Regions from separate parts of the Halomonas sp. CnH100-B genome, predicted to be linked through region 2. Evidence: predicted binding sites of a transcription regulator. Region 2 holds the regulator's gene; each other region holds the start of a gene.
What was found. Region 2 encodes sigma-54, which starts transcription at its own class of promoters, with help from an activator protein. Its sites were predicted from a motif close to TGGCACNNNNNTTGCTNT; they were not measured.

Region 1 (4,342 bases), on a different contig from region 2:
AGTGGTCGGTGGCGGTGGTTTGCAGGTTTCCAGATTGAAGGCCGTGCCACAGCGCTTCCTGATGGCCTTTAGGGCGGAAGGGCGGACTCATCACATGGGCAGCCGCCGTTGCCCAGTCGGGGTTTTGATAAACGCTGTCGTCGATCACTAGATGGCCCGCTAAGCACTCGCCAAATACCGGGTGGCCCTGCTGGCGGGCGTAGGCGATTTCGTCCACCGCGTCCTTGGTGGAAACGTGTACCAAATAAACCGGCGCCCCCAGGGTGCTGGCAATACGAATCGCCCGGCTGGCGGCTTCGCCTTCCACCTGAGGTGGTCGGGAAAGCGGATGCGCTTCTGGCCCGGTCATCCCCTGGGCGAGCAGCTTTTGCTGCATGTGGTAGACCAGCTCGCCGTTTTCCGCGTGTACCGTGGGGATCGCCCCAAGCTCTAAACACCGCGAGAAACTCTCCACCAGGATATCGTCGGTGGCCATGATCGCGCCCTTGTAGGCCATAAAGTGCTTGAAGCTGTTGACCCCATGCTCCCGCACCAGCGTCCCCATCTCTTCTTTGACGCTCTCGTCCCACCAGGTAATCGCCACGTGGAAAGCGAAGTCGGTGGCGGCTTTTTCGGCCCAACCTTGCCAGGTGTTAAACGCTTCCAGCAGCGACTGGCCGGGGCTTGGGATCACAAAGTCGATGATGGTTGTCGTGCCGCCCGCCATGGCCGCGGCGGTGCCGGTGTAGAAATCTTCGCTGGCCACCGCGCCCATAAACGGCATCTGCATATGGGTGTGGGGGTCGATACCGCCGGGCATCACCAATTGGTGGCTGGCATCGACAATCTCGCAGCCTTCCGGCACGTCTAAATCGGTGCCAATGGCGTGGATTTTTCCATCGACGCAGAGCACGTCAGCGCGGTAGGTGTCGGCGTGGGTGACGACGGTGCCGCCCTTGATCAATAAACTCATGGTTCACTCCTGGGGTAATTGACTGAGGGGCCTATTCGCCGTCGGTTAAGCGGGTGTAGGTTTCCGGGCGGCGGTCACGGAAGAACTGCCAGTTGTTGCGCACCTCGCGCACCATGTCTAAGTCGATCTCGTGTACCAGCAGCTCGTCTTCGGTTTCGCTGGCCTGGGCTTCGATCTTGCCGCGTGGGTTGACGATGTAGCTGGAGCCGTAAAAATCGCCGATATTCCAAGGCGCTTCGCTGCCCACACGGTTGATGGCGGCGATAAAACAGCCGTTAGCGGCGGCCGAGGCGGGCTGTTCAAGCTCCCATAAATATTGAGATAGCCCGGCCACAGTCGCGGAGGGGTTGAAGATGATTTCGGCACCGTTAAGGGCCAGTGCTCGCCAGCCTTCAGGGAAGTGACGGTCGTAGCAGATGTACACGCCGATCTTGCCGTAGGCGGTATCGAACACCGGCCAGTTGGATTGGCCCGGCTTAAAGAAGAATTTTTCCCAAAAGCCAGCCACTTGGGGAATGTGTGTTTTGTGGTATTTGCCCAGATAGCTACCGTCAGCGTCGAATACCGCTGCCGTGTTGTAGTAAACGCCGGTCTCGGTCTCTTCATAGATAGGGACGATGATCACCATGCGGTGCTCAGCCGCGAGCTTCTGCATCATCTGGCAGGTGGGGCCTTCCGGCACCCGCTCGGCAGCGGCGTACCATTTGCTGTCCTGGCTGGGGCAAAAGTAGGGTTGATTAAACACTTCCTGGAAGCACAGCACCTGCACGCCTTGTTCAGCGGCTTGTTTTATCAGCGGCAGATGCGCTTCGTTCATCGCGTCTCGAATAGCGGCGGGTTCCAAATCGGTACTGGTTTTTAGGCCCATTTGAATCAGGCCGATTTTCATCTTCTGCATACAAAGCCCTCTCGTGTCATACGCGCTCACCGCATTGGCTAGCGCATCACGGCAAGTTAAAAACACTAATCGCTAATATTTGTGAGTGTGATGACGGTCACTTGGCGTGTGGTGACACTGGCATAAAGCCGAGTGTTTATTGTTGTTTTTAAAAGTTGTCATATTTGACAGCTTTTTGAACATAGTCCTCTGTGTGGTCACTTTTCAAGATTTTTTTATCTAATGATGAGTGTGCTTTCAAGTTATTGATTTTATATGTTTTTGTTTTTTGTTAAGCCTGTTTTTCCTGATTTGGTGAATGCATGCACATGTTTGGTGATTTTTTTATATTTTTAAAAATCAATAGTTTGATAATTTTTTATAGGGTTTTAAACGATTTTTTTGTATCTTTTTGGTGCGTTATTTTTTTAACCAACTAAGGTTTTTAGTGGTCTTACGTCGCATTCAAAAAACACAATAACAAGTGAGGGCGCGGTGACTGCCTATCTGTCGATTAAGTCAGCTTTTTGCTCAATAAGTTAACTGTCATGCGGTGTGTTTAGGCATGCTTATTGCTGCAACGAAAGCTGAACCCGTGAATGCGGTCGGCAATGTCGCTGCTGAGGAGAATAAAATGACAGGCTCAAGAACCCAGATGGTAGACAGAGAGGGGCTAATTGAACTCCACGTTGAGGACGATGTTCGTTCGAGTCCTCGTTTCAATGAAGATATTGCGCCTACTCAGGCAAGTGAGCGCACGTGGAGCAAGTGGAACATTGCAGCGCTGTGGGTAGGAATGTCGATTTGTGTACCCACCTATACGCTGGGCGGGGTGTTAACCGCTTATTTTGGCTTAAGCGTGGGGGAGGCGCTCTTTGCCATCTTGCTAGCCAACGTGATCGTACTGATTCCACTGACGCTGAATGCTTTTCCCGGTACTAAGTTCGGTATTCCTTTTCCGGTGGTATTGCGCTCATCCTTCGGTATTTTGGGCTCGAATGTGCCGTGCCTAGTACGTGCGCTGGTGGGCTGCGGCTGGTTCGGTATTCAAACCATGTTTGGCGGCTTGGCCATTCACCTGCTGTTGTCGGAGCTGATTCCCGCCTGGGCAGCCCTAGGGGGCGTGGGGGAAGTGATTGGCTTTTTTGTTTTCGGCGCTATGAACCTCTATGTAGTGATCCGGGGCGCGGAGTCGATTAAGTGGCTGGAGACGCTGGCGGCTCCTTTGCTCTTAGCCGTGGGTATTGGGCTTATGATGTGGGCATGGCCGAATATGTCGATGACCGAGCTATTGGCACAGCCGCCGTCGCGCCCTGAAGGGGCCTCGGTGTACGGCTATTTTTTTGCAGGTTTAACGGCCATGGTGGGATTTTGGGCCACGCTATCTCTGAACATTCCCGATTTTAGCCGCTTTGCCAAAAGCCAAAAAGATCAAATTGTAGGGCAAATTATTGGCCTGCCGCTCACGATGTTTTTCTTTGCTGCGTTGGGGGTGGTGCTGACCGCTGCGTCGGAAAATCTCGTAGGGCAAACGGTTGCCGACCCCGTACGTTTGATTGGCTACATCGATAGCCCCTTCTGGGTCATCATGGCCATGCTGCTGATTATCATCGCGACTATTTCCACCAACACTGCTTCCAATATCGTGTCGCCAACGAATGACTTCCAAAATATTGCGCCGAAGTTGATTAACCAAACGCGTGGCGTGCTCATGACCGGTGCGGTCGGTGTGCTGCTGATGGGTTATGACTTGTTGCAAAAAGCCGGCGTCATCGCCCCCGGCGTTTCTCTTGAACAAATGTACTCCAACTGGCTATTAGGCTACTCCAGCCTGTTGGGTCCTATCGCTGGCATTATGGCGGTGGATTACTTCCTGATTAAAAAGCAGCGTTTGGATGTGCCTAGCCTGTATATGAATCACCATGCTTATCCCGCCGTCAATATGGCCGGTTTTATCGCCTTTGGGGTTCCGGTTGCGTTAACGCTGCTTTCGCTGCTAACCGGCACCATGAACTGGTTTTATGACTACGGCTGGTTTACGGGCTCCGCGTTGGGAGCAGTCGTCTATTACCTCGCCAGCCAAGCGCTCGCGACGTCGCCCCAGGCAGGGCCTGTGCCTCTGGCGGCAAGTGAGATCGTTAAGTAGGCCGTCATCCTATTAACGGCTGACCCACACCGTAACGCCCGGCGCTCCGCCGGGCGTTACGCTTTATGGCTCGCGCTGTTTAATAAACCCCAAAAATGCATCCACCACGCGATTCGGGCGACGGTCGTGGCGGGTGACTAACACAAAGGGAATACGGTAGTGCTGGGTGGTCGGGTGCAGGGCGCGCATTTTGCCTGCCGCTACCCACTGCGCGGCCACATGCTCGGGTAGGAAGCCGATGAAGCGCCCGGTGAGGATGAGAAACGCCGCGCCTTCTCGATCGGATGCCGAGGCCTGTAGGTTGAGGGCTTCATGAGCCTGACGTGCGGTATCGGGAAGCGGGTAGCGCGGTCGGATGGCGGGGTAG
Region 2 (4,342 bases):
AGCAGCGACATGATATTAGCGGCATCGGCTTTTTGCTGCTGCTTGTATACGTGGATGCTGGCAGAAAACTGCTGGCCACACTGAACCAATTTGGTGGCCGCGCGGGCATGGAGGCCGCGCTGGTTGGTAAGGGTTAACGTTCTTTCGGGCACTCTGGTTCCTTTTTGCCGAGTGGGTCTTTGAATAAAAAGGCTTAGGGCGTACGGGTGGTCGCGGTGGTGGGGCTTGGCGCCACGGGCTCTTCGCTCAGCGTGTACTGCAGCCCCAGTTCGCGATGTCTCAACTGCACTTCTCCGGTCTGCTTAACGAGCCGCTGGGCGAGCTGCTCCACCATGTAGACGGAGCGGTGCTGGCCGCCCGTGCAGCCGATAGCTACGGTCATGTAGCTACGTTGGCTGTTTTGGTAGGCCGGTAACCACTTCTCCAGCCAAGCCTGAATATCGCTGGCCATGGCTTCCACTACCGGGTAACCGCTCAAGAAAGCGACGATATTGGCATCGCGGCCAGTATATTGCCGAAGGGTAGGGTCCCAGTATGGGTTGGGCAGACAGCGTACGTCGAAGACCAAATCCGCATCCAGCGGAACGCCGCGTTTATAGCCGAAGGACTCAAAGGTGAGCGTGAGCTGATGCTGGCGCTGGTGGGCCACTTGATCGGTAATGCGGCGGCGCAAATCGTGCACGGAGAGCCGAGACGTATCGATCAATAAATCGGCGAGATCGCGTATTTCATGTAGCGTTTCCTCCTCTTTGTTGATCGCCTCTTCCAGCGTCATTTCGCTGTCGCGAGTGAGGGGGTGGCGACGACGAGTGGCGGAGTAGCGCTCCAGCAGAATGCGTGCGTCCGTGGTTAGATAGATCACCTGAAAACGAATGTCTCGCTGGCGTAGCTCTTCCAACAGCGCTGGCAGACGCTCCAGCGCGATGGGGAGGTTGCGCGCATCGATGCTAACGGCAATACGAGTGCGTTCTCCTTGAGCGCGCAGCTCATCGATCAGCGAGCCCAGCAGCATGGCAGGTAAGTTATCGATCGCATAATAGCCAAGATCCTCCAGCGCTTGTAAGGCGATAGATTTACCGGACCCCGAACGGCCGCTAATGATCACCAGTTGCATAGCGTCTCTCTTGGCGTATGAGCGTAGGAAATAAACAGTGATGGACGTGTGAGTATCTTACGCGGCCTGTTCGCGTATCTTGGCCGTCATCAGGGTCAATAGCTCTTTTTGACTGCTGGCTTTGCGTAACTGTTGACGGGTATTCGCATCGTTCATGATCGTCGCGACTTGCCCAAGCAGAGCGAGATGCGTGTCGTCCGCCTCTTCGGGTACGAGCAACACGAACACTAGATCGACGGGGTCGCCATCGATGGCATCGAAATCGACCGGCTCGGCAAGTTTCAAAAAGCCAGCGATGGGCGAGCTACAGTGCGGGCTACGTGCGTGGGGGATGGCAACGCCGTTGCCAATTCCCGTGCTGCCGAGACGCTCGCGTCCAATCAGGCGGCTAAACACTTCTTGGCTATCGAGGCTGGGTGTGTTTTGGGCGATGAAGGTGCTGAAAAACTCCAGCACCCGTTTTTTGCTGCCCCCGGGCACGTCGTAGAGCACGCGCTCCGGGGGGAGGATGGTTTCCAACGTCATTGAGTTAACGCACGCCTGCGCCCTGGGCGCGAGCTTGTGCTTTTTCCTTGTGTTTAACGAGTTGACGATCGATTTTGTCTGCGAGCGCATCGATAGCGGCATACATATCGTTATCGAGGGCTTCGGCATGAAGGTCGGCACCGGCGGCATGCAGCGTACAGGCTGCCTGCTGGCGTTCTTTCTCGACAGATAAGGTCACTTGCACCGTGGTGATGTTGTCATAGTGGCGTTCGACGCGTTCCAGCTTTTCGTTAACGTAGTCACGCAAGGCGTCAGTCAGTTCAACGTGATGACCAGTGATGTTTACTTGCATTGACGTGCTCCTTATCCATCGGGCTGTACTTCGATTGTAACCCTTTTTGCGCTATTGCAAAGCCCCTGCGTCGAGTTTGTCATGCCCTACCGTTTAACTAGCGTAAACGGCGGCGCTCACTGGACGAGGGAATACCCATTGACTCGCGATATTTCGCTACCGTACGCCGGGCAACGCTGATGCCTCCCTCCTCAAGGAGGGTCACCAGGCGACTATCGGAGAGCGGTTTACCCGACGGCTCCTCTTGTATCAGTTTTTTGATCCGTGCACGAATGGCGGTGCTGGAGTGGCTATCGCCGCCATCGTGGCTGCTGACTTGGCTCGAGAAGAAGTACTTCAACTCGAACACGCCTCGTGGCGTATGTATGAATTTCTGCGTCGTCACACGGGAGATCGTGGACTCGTGCATCTCCACGGCCTCGGCGATGTCGGCCAGGATCAGCGGTTTCATGGCCTCTTCGCCGTGCTCTAGAAAGCCGATCTGGCGGGCGATGATTTCACGACCTACTCGCAGAAGCGTGTCATTACGGCTGGAAAGGCTTTTGATCAGCCAGCGAGCTTCTTGGAGGTGCTCTTTCAAGAACTGGTTGTCTTGGCTCTTGTCGGCACGTTTGATCAAACTGGCGTAATCGGGCTGGATACGCAGGCGCGGCAGCGCCTCCGGGTTGAGCTCTAAGTGCCAGCCCTCGTTGTCATGGCGCACGACCAAATCGGGCGTGATATAGCTGTCGTCGGTCACGCCGTAGGCGCTGCCTGGGCGTGGGTCAAGGCTGCGAATTAAACGGATGACGTCGTCCAACTGCTCGTCATCCAGGCTCAGGCGGCGCTTGAGTAGCCGTAAATCGTCTTTGCCCAAGGCTTCGAGAAACTGACGCACCAAGCGTTTTGCGGGCATCAATAGCGGGGTGTCTTCAGGCAGCGCGGCCAGCTGAAGCATCAGGCACTCGCGCAGGTCGCGGGCAAACACGCCGGTGGGCTCGAACTGTTGTAAGCGCAACAGGGTGTTTTCTACTTCACGCTGGCTCAGGCTGTCGTGGCCTTGCGCCTTGAGGCCTTCGCGGATGTCGTTGAGCGGTTGAGTGAGATAGCCGTTGGCATCCAGTGCATCGATCAGGCTTTCGGCAATGGCATAGTCGCGGGGAGAGAAGTCGGTCATGGCCAATTGCCATAACAGATGGCCATGAAGGCTTTGGCCTGCGGCTTGGCGCTCGAAGTCGGGTCCTTCGCTGCTACCGCCCAAGCTACCCATGTCTTGGTAGGTGTCCGACCAGTCGCTGTCTACGGAGAGTTCGTTGGGAATGCTGTCCGACCACTCGGCCTCTTGAGGCTCGCTAACAGCCTGTTCGCCAAACTCATCCTCTTGTTCGAGCATGGGGTTAGCGTCCAGCGCTTGCTGAATTTCTTGACGGAGGTCCAGCGTGGAGAGCTGTAGCAGGGCAATGGCCTGCTGCAGCTGAGGTGTCATGGTCAGCTGTGTGCCGATACGCAATTGGAGAGAAGCTTTCATGACCATCTGAGAACCACTCGTTAATCAGAAAGCTCCACCCTAGAGCGAGTTATGACTCTGTGCAAGTGCAATAAGCATGCCACTAAAAGAAAAGTTTGGTCAGGCCAGAGTTTAGAGGCGGAAGTCTGCGCCTAGATAGACATCACGAACCTTCTGGTTATTGAGGATCTCCTGGGCGTTTCCACTGGCGATGATATGGCCGTCGCCAACGATGTAGGCAATGTCACAAATATCCAGGGTTTCGCGCACGTTATGGTCAGTGATCAAGACGCCGATGTGGCGTTTTTTCAGTGCGCGGATGATGGTTTTGATTTCACCCACTGAAATAGGGTCGACCCCGGCAAACGGCTCGTCGAGCAGAATGAATGCGGGCTCGGTAGCGAGTGAGCGAGCGATCTCCACTCGGCGGCGCTCGCCCCCTGAGAGGCTCATGCCCAGGTTGTCGCGAATGTGGGTAATATGGAAATCTTCGAGCAGTGACTCGAGGCGTGCTTCCCGAGCGCTACGGTCCAGCGCTTTGCGCGTCTCGAGAATCGCCATGATGTTATCGGCCACCGAGAGCTTGCGGAAAATGGAGGCTTCCTGGGGGAGGTAGCCAATCCCGGCCATGGCGCGCTCGTGCATGGGCGCATGGGTCAGGTCGACGTCGTCGATACCGACGCTACCGGCATCGGATTTGACCAGTCCAACGATCATGTAAAACGACGTGGTTTTACCCGCCCCGTTGGGCCCCAGCAGGCCGACGACGCTACCCTGAGCGATTTCCAGGTTGATATCTTTCACGACCCGACGGCGTTTGTAGCTCTTCGCTAGGTGATGGGCGTAGAGCGTTTTGACAGGTGCGGAATCTGCAGAGGTTGATGCTGCCACGTGGCCGCTCCCT
Region 3 (4,342 bases), on a different contig from region 2:
ACTGCTGTGCGGTAATCAAAACGCCTACCGTACCGGAGCCCATCCATGACGCAGTGGCATCAATCGCGCTGCGCCCTGGCAGGTTAAAGATGACCCGGAACGGCTTACGCACCATGGTGCCAATAAACTCCATAAAACCGAACTCGACCAGAAAAGGCAGTAGCAGCGCGGCAAAGAAAAAGAACGTCAGTAGCACGGGTGCCAGATCATTAAGCATCACTCCGCCCGTGTAAGACGCTGTGATGACTTCGGGACCGAACTGGAAAAACGTCATGATGACGAAGATCGCACCGAGTACCCGCAGCGCTACCCAAATAACCCCCACGTCGAACATGTCTTTGAAGTGGCCTTGCTGTGCCCAACCAGGCTTTGCGAGCTTCACATAGAGCGTCACGATGACGGATAGACACAGCACACACAGGGCAATCGCGGGCAGTGCAGCGCCCAAAAGCGACTGCAGGCCATCGGCCATTAACCCCATGCCGATATTGATCGAATCACCGACTTGAAACGGCATTAGAAAAAGCAGTACGCCCATCAGCGAAGGCAGCAAAAACTTTAGAAGATGTGCTCGGGGGATCAATGAGGACGAAGTGGGTTCTTCCGACTTCGCTTGAGAATAAGACATACGGTTCACCTATTGGATGTGATTATTGGAGGTGGGCTGGCGGCGTCCTGAAGGGAAGCGCGGCTCCCCTTCTTATGTTTTGTCATCTGCGCCTTGTTAGGTCGGCGCTTTTTATGAACACGTGTGTGCTAGGTTTAGGCGTTATGCTTAACGCCCGGCAGTACGCAGAGCATTTCATACAGCAGCGTGGCCCCCATCAGCGCCGTATTACCGCTGGGGTCATAAGGCGGTGATACCTCTACTAAGTCACCACCGACGATGTTCAAGCCAGCGGTGCCCCGCACAATTTCCAAGCCTTGGGCAGAGGTTAGGCCGCCCATTTCCACGGTGCCGGTACCGGGGGCAACGGAGGGGTCTAAGCCATCGATATCAAAGCTGATATACACGGGGATATCGCCCATTTGTTCGCGCACTTCCGCCATCAATGGCGCCAGCGAGCGGTGCCAGCACTCCTCAGCCTGCACCACACGGAAGCCCTGCTCGCGGCACCAGTCGAAATCTTCAGGGGCATAACCAGTCCCGCGCAGGCCAATTTGCACGACCTTGTTATGGGCGAGTAACCCTTCCTCCTGGGCACGACGGAACGGCGTGCCGTGCGCGATGGGTTCGCCAAACATGTGCTCGTTCACATCCGCGTGGGCATCGATATGAATCAACCCCACCGGACCATGCTTTTTCGCCATGGCACGCAGAATGGGTAGCGTCAGCGTATGCTCGCCGCCCAGGGTTAACGGAATGCAGTCGTGCTTGAGCACGTCGTCATAGAAGGCAGTGATGATGTCGACGCTTTTCGGCAGGTGAAAGGTGTTGATGGGCACATCGCCAATATCGGCTACCTGAAGACGCTCGAACGGCGCAGCGCCTGTCGCCATGTTGTAAGGGCGCAACATGCGCGACTCATCGCGAATCTGGCGTGGCCCTAGGCGCGTACCCGGGCGGTTCGACGTACCGATATCCATGGGTATACCGATAAAAGCCGCATCCAGCCCTTCGGCACTCTCTTGCGTGGGCAGGCGCATCATGGTGGCAGGCCCCGCAAAGCGCGGCATGGTGTTGCCGCCCAGCGGCTGATTAAAGTCCGACATCATTTTCTCCTTGGATTTATTATGGCCAGCCTGACGGGCCTAGCGCTTTAGCGATTTATCTAGCTCATACACAGGTACTGCACAGACCATGCCAAGTCACCCGCGCCGATAAATAGGTAGGTTTACCGGCTTATCGATGCAAAAATGAATCAATCAACCAATTAAATGATGCAATAGTGACTCAATGAGTCACCTTTGCATCACTCTGTTCATCCAACGATATAAAAGCGGCTGCGGTAGATAAGGAGGACGTATGAGCGAAATCGACAGGCGTGTACTGCAAACCATCATAGAAACCGCCAACGACCACTTCTTCATTGTCAGTGGCGATGGACAGATCTTGGATATTAGCCCCGGTGCTGAGGCGGTGTACGGCGTATCGCGAGAAGAGCTTCTTTCAAGCAGTGTTCAGCAATTGCAGGCGGCCGGTGTTTTGAAACCTTCCATTACCATGGAAGTGATGCGCACCCGCCAGCCTGCCCAGTTGATGCAGATCACCGGCACGGGCCGCCGCGTCATCGCAGAAGCCTACCCGGTGTTCGTCAACGGCACGCTAGAGCGCATTATCAGCCGCTCACGGGATTTAACCGATTTGCAGCTACTGCAAGATGAGTATGCCCTGCTGCAAAAACGCTTTAGCGAGCACTTAAAGCGCAGCCAAGCCGCGCCTGATGCAGAAGAGCAAGCGCTGGATGACGCGCTGGATAACCTACAGGTCAGAAGCCATGTGATGCGCGAAATTGCCCTACTGCTCAAGCGTGTTGCGCCGTCGGATGCCAACGTCCTGATGCTCGGCGAATCTGGCGTCGGCAAGACCGCGTTTGCCAAACAGCTTCACCGCTGGAGCCAGCGCTGCGACGGCCCCTTTATTGAGGTGAACTGCGCGGCAATCCCGGAAAATCTGTTTGAGTCCGAAATGTTTGGCTATCAGCCCGGCGCCTTCAGCGGTGCAGCCCGGCAAGGCAAAGCGGGGCTGTTAGAGCAGGCCGAAGGCGGTACGCTGTTTCTGGATGAAATCGGCGAGCTGCCGCTGTTAATGCAAACCAAACTGCTCAAGGTCATTCAGGATGGCAGCTTGACCCGCCTGGGTGATACACGTTCCCGTCGGGTCGATTTCCGTTTGGTGGTCGCGACCAATCAGGATTTGGGCAAGCAGGTAGAAGCGGGGCTTTTCCGCCTGGATCTTTATTACCGCCTCAACGTCATTCCCGTCACCCTGCCACCTTTGCGCGAACGACGTGAGGATATTCCCGACTTAGTGGAAGCGTGCTTACAACGGCTGAACCAGCGCTATGGACGGCAGAAAATTCTCGGCAATCAAGTCTGGTCGACGCTCATGGGCAGCGACTGGCCGGGTAATGTCAGGGAGCTGGAAAACTGGCTGGAAAGAGCCTGGCTTTCAAGCCCCACCGATCAAATTGAAGTGCCTACAACGCAAGCCTATACCGAACAGCATACCCACAGCTTGGCGAATGTATCTGCCTCACCTTTAGCGGCACCGCTCGCCCCAGGCGAAAGCTTGAAAGAGTATCTAGAACGGCTGGAGCGGGACGCGCTACAAACGTTGTGTCACACGTTGCCTAGCACCTACGCCATCGCCAAACGGCTGGGTATCAGCCAGTCCAGCGTGGTGCGTCGGTTACAGCGTTATGGCATTAAAATCCGCCGCTAACGCCTCGGTGCATCACCCACCTGCCATATAAACGTCATTCAACCGCAACATCGCCATCACATGATCCCACTATACGACGCTAAAAGGCGTCGACGAACGCCACTCACGACCAGACAGAGGCCTTGAGCATGAGAGATCATGTCATCTTGATGCAGCAGGGAAACATCGTGCAGGAAGGCACACTTAGCGACCAGACTGACAGCGTAGATGCTGCTAACGCTACCAGCAGTATGGCCATGAACTTTCTACCTCTGATAGAGGGCGAACACGGCGCGGTGATTGAGGGTGAAACCTCCTCCCTTCCCGTCGCGCCCAAAGAGGCCGCCGGTGGGTATCTAGGCTTGCGCCCCGGCGCTATTGAATTACACCCAGTATCGGCAACGGGCATGCCCGCTAAAGTGCTCCGCACCGAGCGTTGGGAGGACGATACGATGGCGCATGTGGCCGTTGGACCTCATGTGGTGCGCGTTCGTTTGAACGGTCATCAGCCTATCGACAACCAAACGTGCAAGCTTACGTGGGCACCTGCGCTTGCTCAGCTCTTTGATGCGCAGGGAGCCCGCCAAGATACGCTGTTGGCCTTTGCGCTTTCCGCCACTGATCGACGAATTCCCCGACCGCCAAGGGTGGGTTCGTTCCAACATTGAGTTGGTGATGACGATCACAGGCCTTCGCTAGCCAAACTCACGTGAGTTTTCGTGCGACAATTCTCCTTCACGCACACGACAAGGAGAGCAGCGATGCACGGCGACTCGGCAGCCCTCAAGGTACTGCAGGAGGTCTTTGGCTACGACCACTTTCGTGGCCCGCAGCAGGCCATCATTGAGCATGTGATGGCGGGAGGCGATGCGCTGGTGCTGATGCCCACTGGCGGCGGTAAATCGCTGTGCTATCAGATCCCTGCGCTGCTACGTGAAGGCACCGCGATTGTGGTCTCGCCGCTCATCGCGCTGATGC
Region 4 (4,342 bases), on a different contig from region 2:
GCGATGCTGGACGACACCAGCGCGCTGCTCGACGAACTGGGCCTGAACATCTCCCCGCGCATGGGCGAGCCGGGCGACTACGTCATCGAGCGTGCGTTCGTCGAGAAGTAAGTGCTGCTTGGATGGTGAAGGGTGAAGGGTGAATAGAAAATCGTAGCCCGTATCACCATCGCCTTATGCACAAAGCCCCTGTGGATGATATCCACAGGGGCTTTGTCTATTCAGCGCAACTCACTGTTCACGCCTTACCCTTCACTACTGACGCTTCACCGTTAAACCGCGTCTTTACCGGTTTCACCAGTACGGATACGGATGACCTGCTCAAGGGGCATCACAAAGATTTTACCGTCACCGATCTTACCGGTATTGGCGACCTGGGTAATCGCGTCGATCACCTGCTCGGCCATATCGTCGTCAACGGCGACTTCCAGCTTCACCTTGGGTAGGAAATCCACCACGTACTCCGCACCACGGTAGAGTTCCGTGTGGCCTTTCTGACGGCCAAAGCCTTTCACTTCCGTTACCGTAATGCCCTGCACGCCGATATCAGAGAGCGATTCGCGTACGTCATCAAGCTTGAACGGCTTGATAATGGCTGAGATCAATTTCATTGCGACATCCTCTAGCTTGGTGGCCCACTGTATCAAAACAGCGTTATTGAACGGTTGTCATAACCCATCAAGGTTGGCGGGGCGCTCGCATAGCCAAGCCCGTTACCCAGTCGGTTAAGCATACACCGCCCAGGGCGGAGAATAAAAAACCCGTACGTACCTAGCTCATAACCAGCGGCGTAACGCGTATTCCTCAACGACAAAAAGGCCTCCCGCTCGGGGAGGCCACAAGGAGCACGCCAGCTCACATGATTAGCGCAAGCTTATTTCTTGACGCTAAACTCGGGGTAGGCTTCCAAACCGCACTCAGCGATATCGACGCCTTCATACTCTTCCTCTTCGCTAACGCGGATACCCATGACCGCTTTCAGCACCAGCCACACCACCAGGCTTGCGATGAAGACCCAGCCAAAGATGCCCACGATACCGATTAGCTGTGCACCGAAAGAGGCGTCACCGTTGGTGAGCGGCACTGCCAGCACACCCCAGATACCAACCACACCGTGTACGGAGATCGCACCGACCGGGTCATCCAGCTTCAGCTTGTCGAGGGTCACGATAGCGCCCACCACAATCAGGCCACCCACCGCACCAATCATGGCAGCGCCCAGCGCTGACGGAGAGAGCGGGTCAGCGGTAATGGCGACTAGGCCAGCCAGCGCACCGTTCAGGGCCATGGTGAGATCCGCTTTACGGAACCACAGCTTGGCTAGCACCAGCGCAGCAATCACGCCACCGGCAGCCGCTGCATTAGTGTTCACGAACACTTGTGCAACGTTGTTGGCTGAACCGATATCGGACATTTTCAGCTCAGAGCCGCCGTTGAAGCCGAACCAGCCCATCCACAGGATGAAGGTACCCAGCGTTGCCAGCGGCATGTTGGCACCAGGAATCGCATGGATAGAACCATCTTTACCGTACTTGCCTTTACGCGGGCCCAGTACCAGCACACCTGCAAGCGCTGCAGCCGCACCGGCCATGTGCACAATGCCGGAACCCGCGTAGTCAGAGTAGCCCACTTCAGACAACCAGCCGCCACCCCAGGTCCAGTAGCCAGACACCGGGTAGATGAATGCCGTCATCACCACGGCAAAGGCCAGGAACGCCCACAGCTTCATACGCTCAGCAACCGCACCCGAGACAATCGACATGGCAGTTGCAACAAACACTACCTGGAAGAAGAAGTCAGAGCGCATGGAGTAGTAAGGCGCATCGTCGCCACCGGCCAGCACTGCATCGGCGCTGTTTTCAGTGCCGATCAAGAAGCCCAGGTTCGGCAGGAAGCCGCCTGCGCTGCTGGAGTACATAATGTAGTAGCCCACCAGCAGGTACATGGTGCAAGCAATCGCGAACAGCGCAATGTTTTTCGTCAGGATTTCTGCGGTGTTTTTGGAGCGAACCAAGCCCGCTTCCAGCATGGCGAAGCCAGCGGCCATCCACATGACCAGCACGCCGCAGATCAAGAAGTAGAACGTATCGAGCGCATAGCTCAAATCAGCTAACTCATTCATGAGGTGTTCCCCGTTATACTAAGCGAAGTTATACGTCATCAGCAGATCGATGGGCGGCGCTTAAACGGCGTCGGCACCGCGCTCACCGGTACGAATACGGATCACATCTTCCAACGGCGTCACAAACACTTTGCCGTCGCCGATTTTGCCGCTATTCGCTGCATTACAGATGGCGTCCAATACGCTCTCCAAGCGCGCATCGTCCACGGCGACTTCCACTTTCACCTTGGGCAGGAAGTCGACCACGTATTCCGCACCGCGGTAGAGTTCGGTATGCCCTTTTTGGCGGCCAAAGCCTTTCACTTCAGTGACCGTAATCCCCTGAACGCCGTTGTCGGCGAGTGCTTCACGAACGTCGTCAAGCTTGAATGGCTTGATGATAGCGGTGATGAGTTTCATCCCGGATCTCCCCTGCTGGATCAGTCCCACTCGGTGGAAAGCGGCATGGCCGCCCGAATTTAGTGCTTGCCCTGCTAATGCGCATACCGTGCCACCCACTTTTTTATTTTTATATTTCAGTCACTTAACCTATTTATATAAGCAACTTACGGTAACAAACCGGCGCTACCGATTAGCGCTCGCCCGGGCTTTGCACCATTAATGAACATTAAAAAAAGCTAGCCGCTCCATTTCGATGCATTTGTCCGCTCCCCATCTGCTCACTATCCATTGCGCTTAATTAACAAACGGCACATGCGAATCCACGGCGGGTTGCGTATCCTTACTCACAAGCAGTTCACATTTATGCGTGATCGTTTAAGGAGAGAGCCATGGCGCCCCAAGACCGCATTAGCCGCTTAGCCCAGCAGATCGGCGACCGTTTGCAGAATGCCTCGCAAGCCCCGGAAGATATTCAGAAAGGTGTCCAGCAGGTGGTACGCGGCGCGTTCGATCGCCTGGAGCTGGTATCGCGGGAAGATTTCGATATTTTGATGGATGTGCTGCAGCGCACCCGCTCCCGGGTAGAAGCCCTAGAGCGTCAAGTGGCCAGCCTGGAAGCGGCGGTAGAGGCCTCTAGCACCACCGCCGCCACGCCTGTAGAAGCTGAAGTACCGCCCGCCCCTGTGCAACCTTCCAGCACAACTAAGCCAACCGCTGACGGCGCTGAGTAAGTACGCCGTTTTGCACGGCATGGGGCAGGTTCGGCTGCCCCACTTCTTGCCCCTACCTCTCTCCCACACTCTCTCCCGTCCTCTCCCCTGCACTTAATTCAAAACCTTATACCAGTGAACAAGAATCACTATCATTGACAACCCTAGTGATAGTGCTATCGTGCGCTTATCTGCAGCCTCACGCGTGCCGTTAAGCACCAATACGGCGCAGGCACTACGCTCCACCCACGATAGCGACTGCCCCAATGCCTCAGCAGGAACGCTTAGCAACGCCTGAAATCACCCCCTTTTCGTTGGCCCAACTTGGCCAGCGCTTCGGCATTCACTACCGCATTGAAGGCCCTACTTCTCCGCGCCAGCCGGTCGCCACTGGTCATGTACATGACGTTAGCCTGCGCCACGGGGTGCACTTAACGCTCTCTGATTTGCAGGTAGAACGTGGCTATACCTCCACGTCTTACCAAAGCGTGCCATGGTTCTTGAGCGTTATCTTGGAAGGCACTATTCATCTCCAAATGGGCAAGCAGCAGATACAGCTCTCTGCAGGAGATGGCGTATGCAGCCACTTTGATGCCCGGCACCCACTCACGGTGCATCAACCTGTTCAGACACGCCTTCGTACTGTGAATATTGCGGTTCTGACCACTGCACCCTTAGGCCTACCCACCCCGCCTGATGCTTCATGTTTGCATTGCTGGAAGCTCCCCAAGGCCCTCTGCGAAACGCTTTGCACCATTAGTGAGCAACCGCCCTCGCTCTGGCGACAGGCGCTCGTTTGGCAGGGGTTAGCACTGCAACTGATTGGATTAGGTTTGCCCGAACGCCCGACAACGCTGCCCGAGCATAAACGCCTTTCTACCCGTGATCGTCATTGCCTCACGGCACTGCACTCGCGCATTGCTCAGCATCCCGCCGAGCCTTATAGCCTCACCGCATTAGCCAAAGAAGCCGCTATGAGCCCCAGCAGCCTGCGCCAGAAGTTTCGCGCCTGCTACGGCTGCACGCTGTTCGACTATATTCGCCAAGTGCGATTACAGCAGGGGTACGAGGCACTGCAACGAGGTGAGAGCGTGCAAAAAGCGGCCCATCACTGTGGGTATCGGCATGC

Region 1: the regulator sigma-54 is predicted to act here: its motif matches at 2,391-2,408, upstream of NH398_RS10250 (NCS1 family nucleobase:cation symporter-1).
Region 3: the regulator sigma-54 is predicted to act here: its motif matches at 1,790-1,807, upstream of speB (agmatinase).
Region 4: the regulator sigma-54 is predicted to act here: its motif matches at 2,598-2,615, upstream of NH398_RS11080 (P-II family nitrogen regulator).

Annotation. Positions count from the first base shown of each region.
Region 1 is NZ_JAMXRX010000004.1:131,435-135,776, reverse strand. Features, by position in the region: gene hydA (dihydropyrimidinase) at 1-952, opposite strand, end outside; gene NH398_RS10255 (nitrilase-related carbon-nitrogen hydrolase) at 984-1,850, opposite strand; gene NH398_RS10250 (NCS1 family nucleobase:cation symporter-1) at 2,464-3,975, shown strand; gene NH398_RS10245 (LysR family transcriptional regulator) at 4,039-4,342, opposite strand, start outside.
Region 2 is NZ_JAMXRX010000001.1:274,889-279,230, forward strand. Features, by position in the region: gene NH398_RS01125 (HPr family phosphocarrier protein) at 1-152, opposite strand, end outside; gene rapZ (RNase adapter RapZ) at 194-1,114, opposite strand; gene ptsN (PTS IIA-like nitrogen regulatory protein PtsN) at 1,172-1,639, opposite strand; gene raiA (ribosome-associated translation inhibitor RaiA) at 1,644-1,952, opposite strand; gene NH398_RS01145 (RNA polymerase factor sigma-54) at 2,050-3,465, opposite strand; gene lptB (LPS export ABC transporter ATP-binding protein) at 3,571-4,329, opposite strand; gene lptA (lipopolysaccharide transport periplasmic protein LptA) at 4,341-4,342, opposite strand, start outside.
Region 3 is NZ_JAMXRX010000004.1:63,636-67,977, forward strand. Features, by position in the region: gene NH398_RS09935 (YjiH family protein) at 1-628, opposite strand, end outside; gene speB (agmatinase) at 763-1,713, opposite strand; gene NH398_RS09945 (sigma 54-interacting transcriptional regulator) at 1,967-3,385, shown strand; gene NH398_RS09950 (hypothetical protein) at 3,514-4,032, shown strand; gene recQ (DNA helicase RecQ) at 4,126-4,342, shown strand, end outside.
Region 4 is NZ_JAMXRX010000004.1:314,095-318,436, forward strand. Features, by position in the region: gene NH398_RS11065 (ferredoxin--NADP reductase) at 1-111, shown strand, start outside; gene glnK (P-II family nitrogen regulator) at 273-611, opposite strand; gene NH398_RS11075 (ammonium transporter) at 875-2,122, opposite strand; gene NH398_RS11080 (P-II family nitrogen regulator) at 2,183-2,521, opposite strand; gene NH398_RS11085 (accessory factor UbiK family protein) at 2,893-3,234, shown strand; gene NH398_RS11090 (AraC family transcriptional regulator) at 3,480-4,342, shown strand, end outside.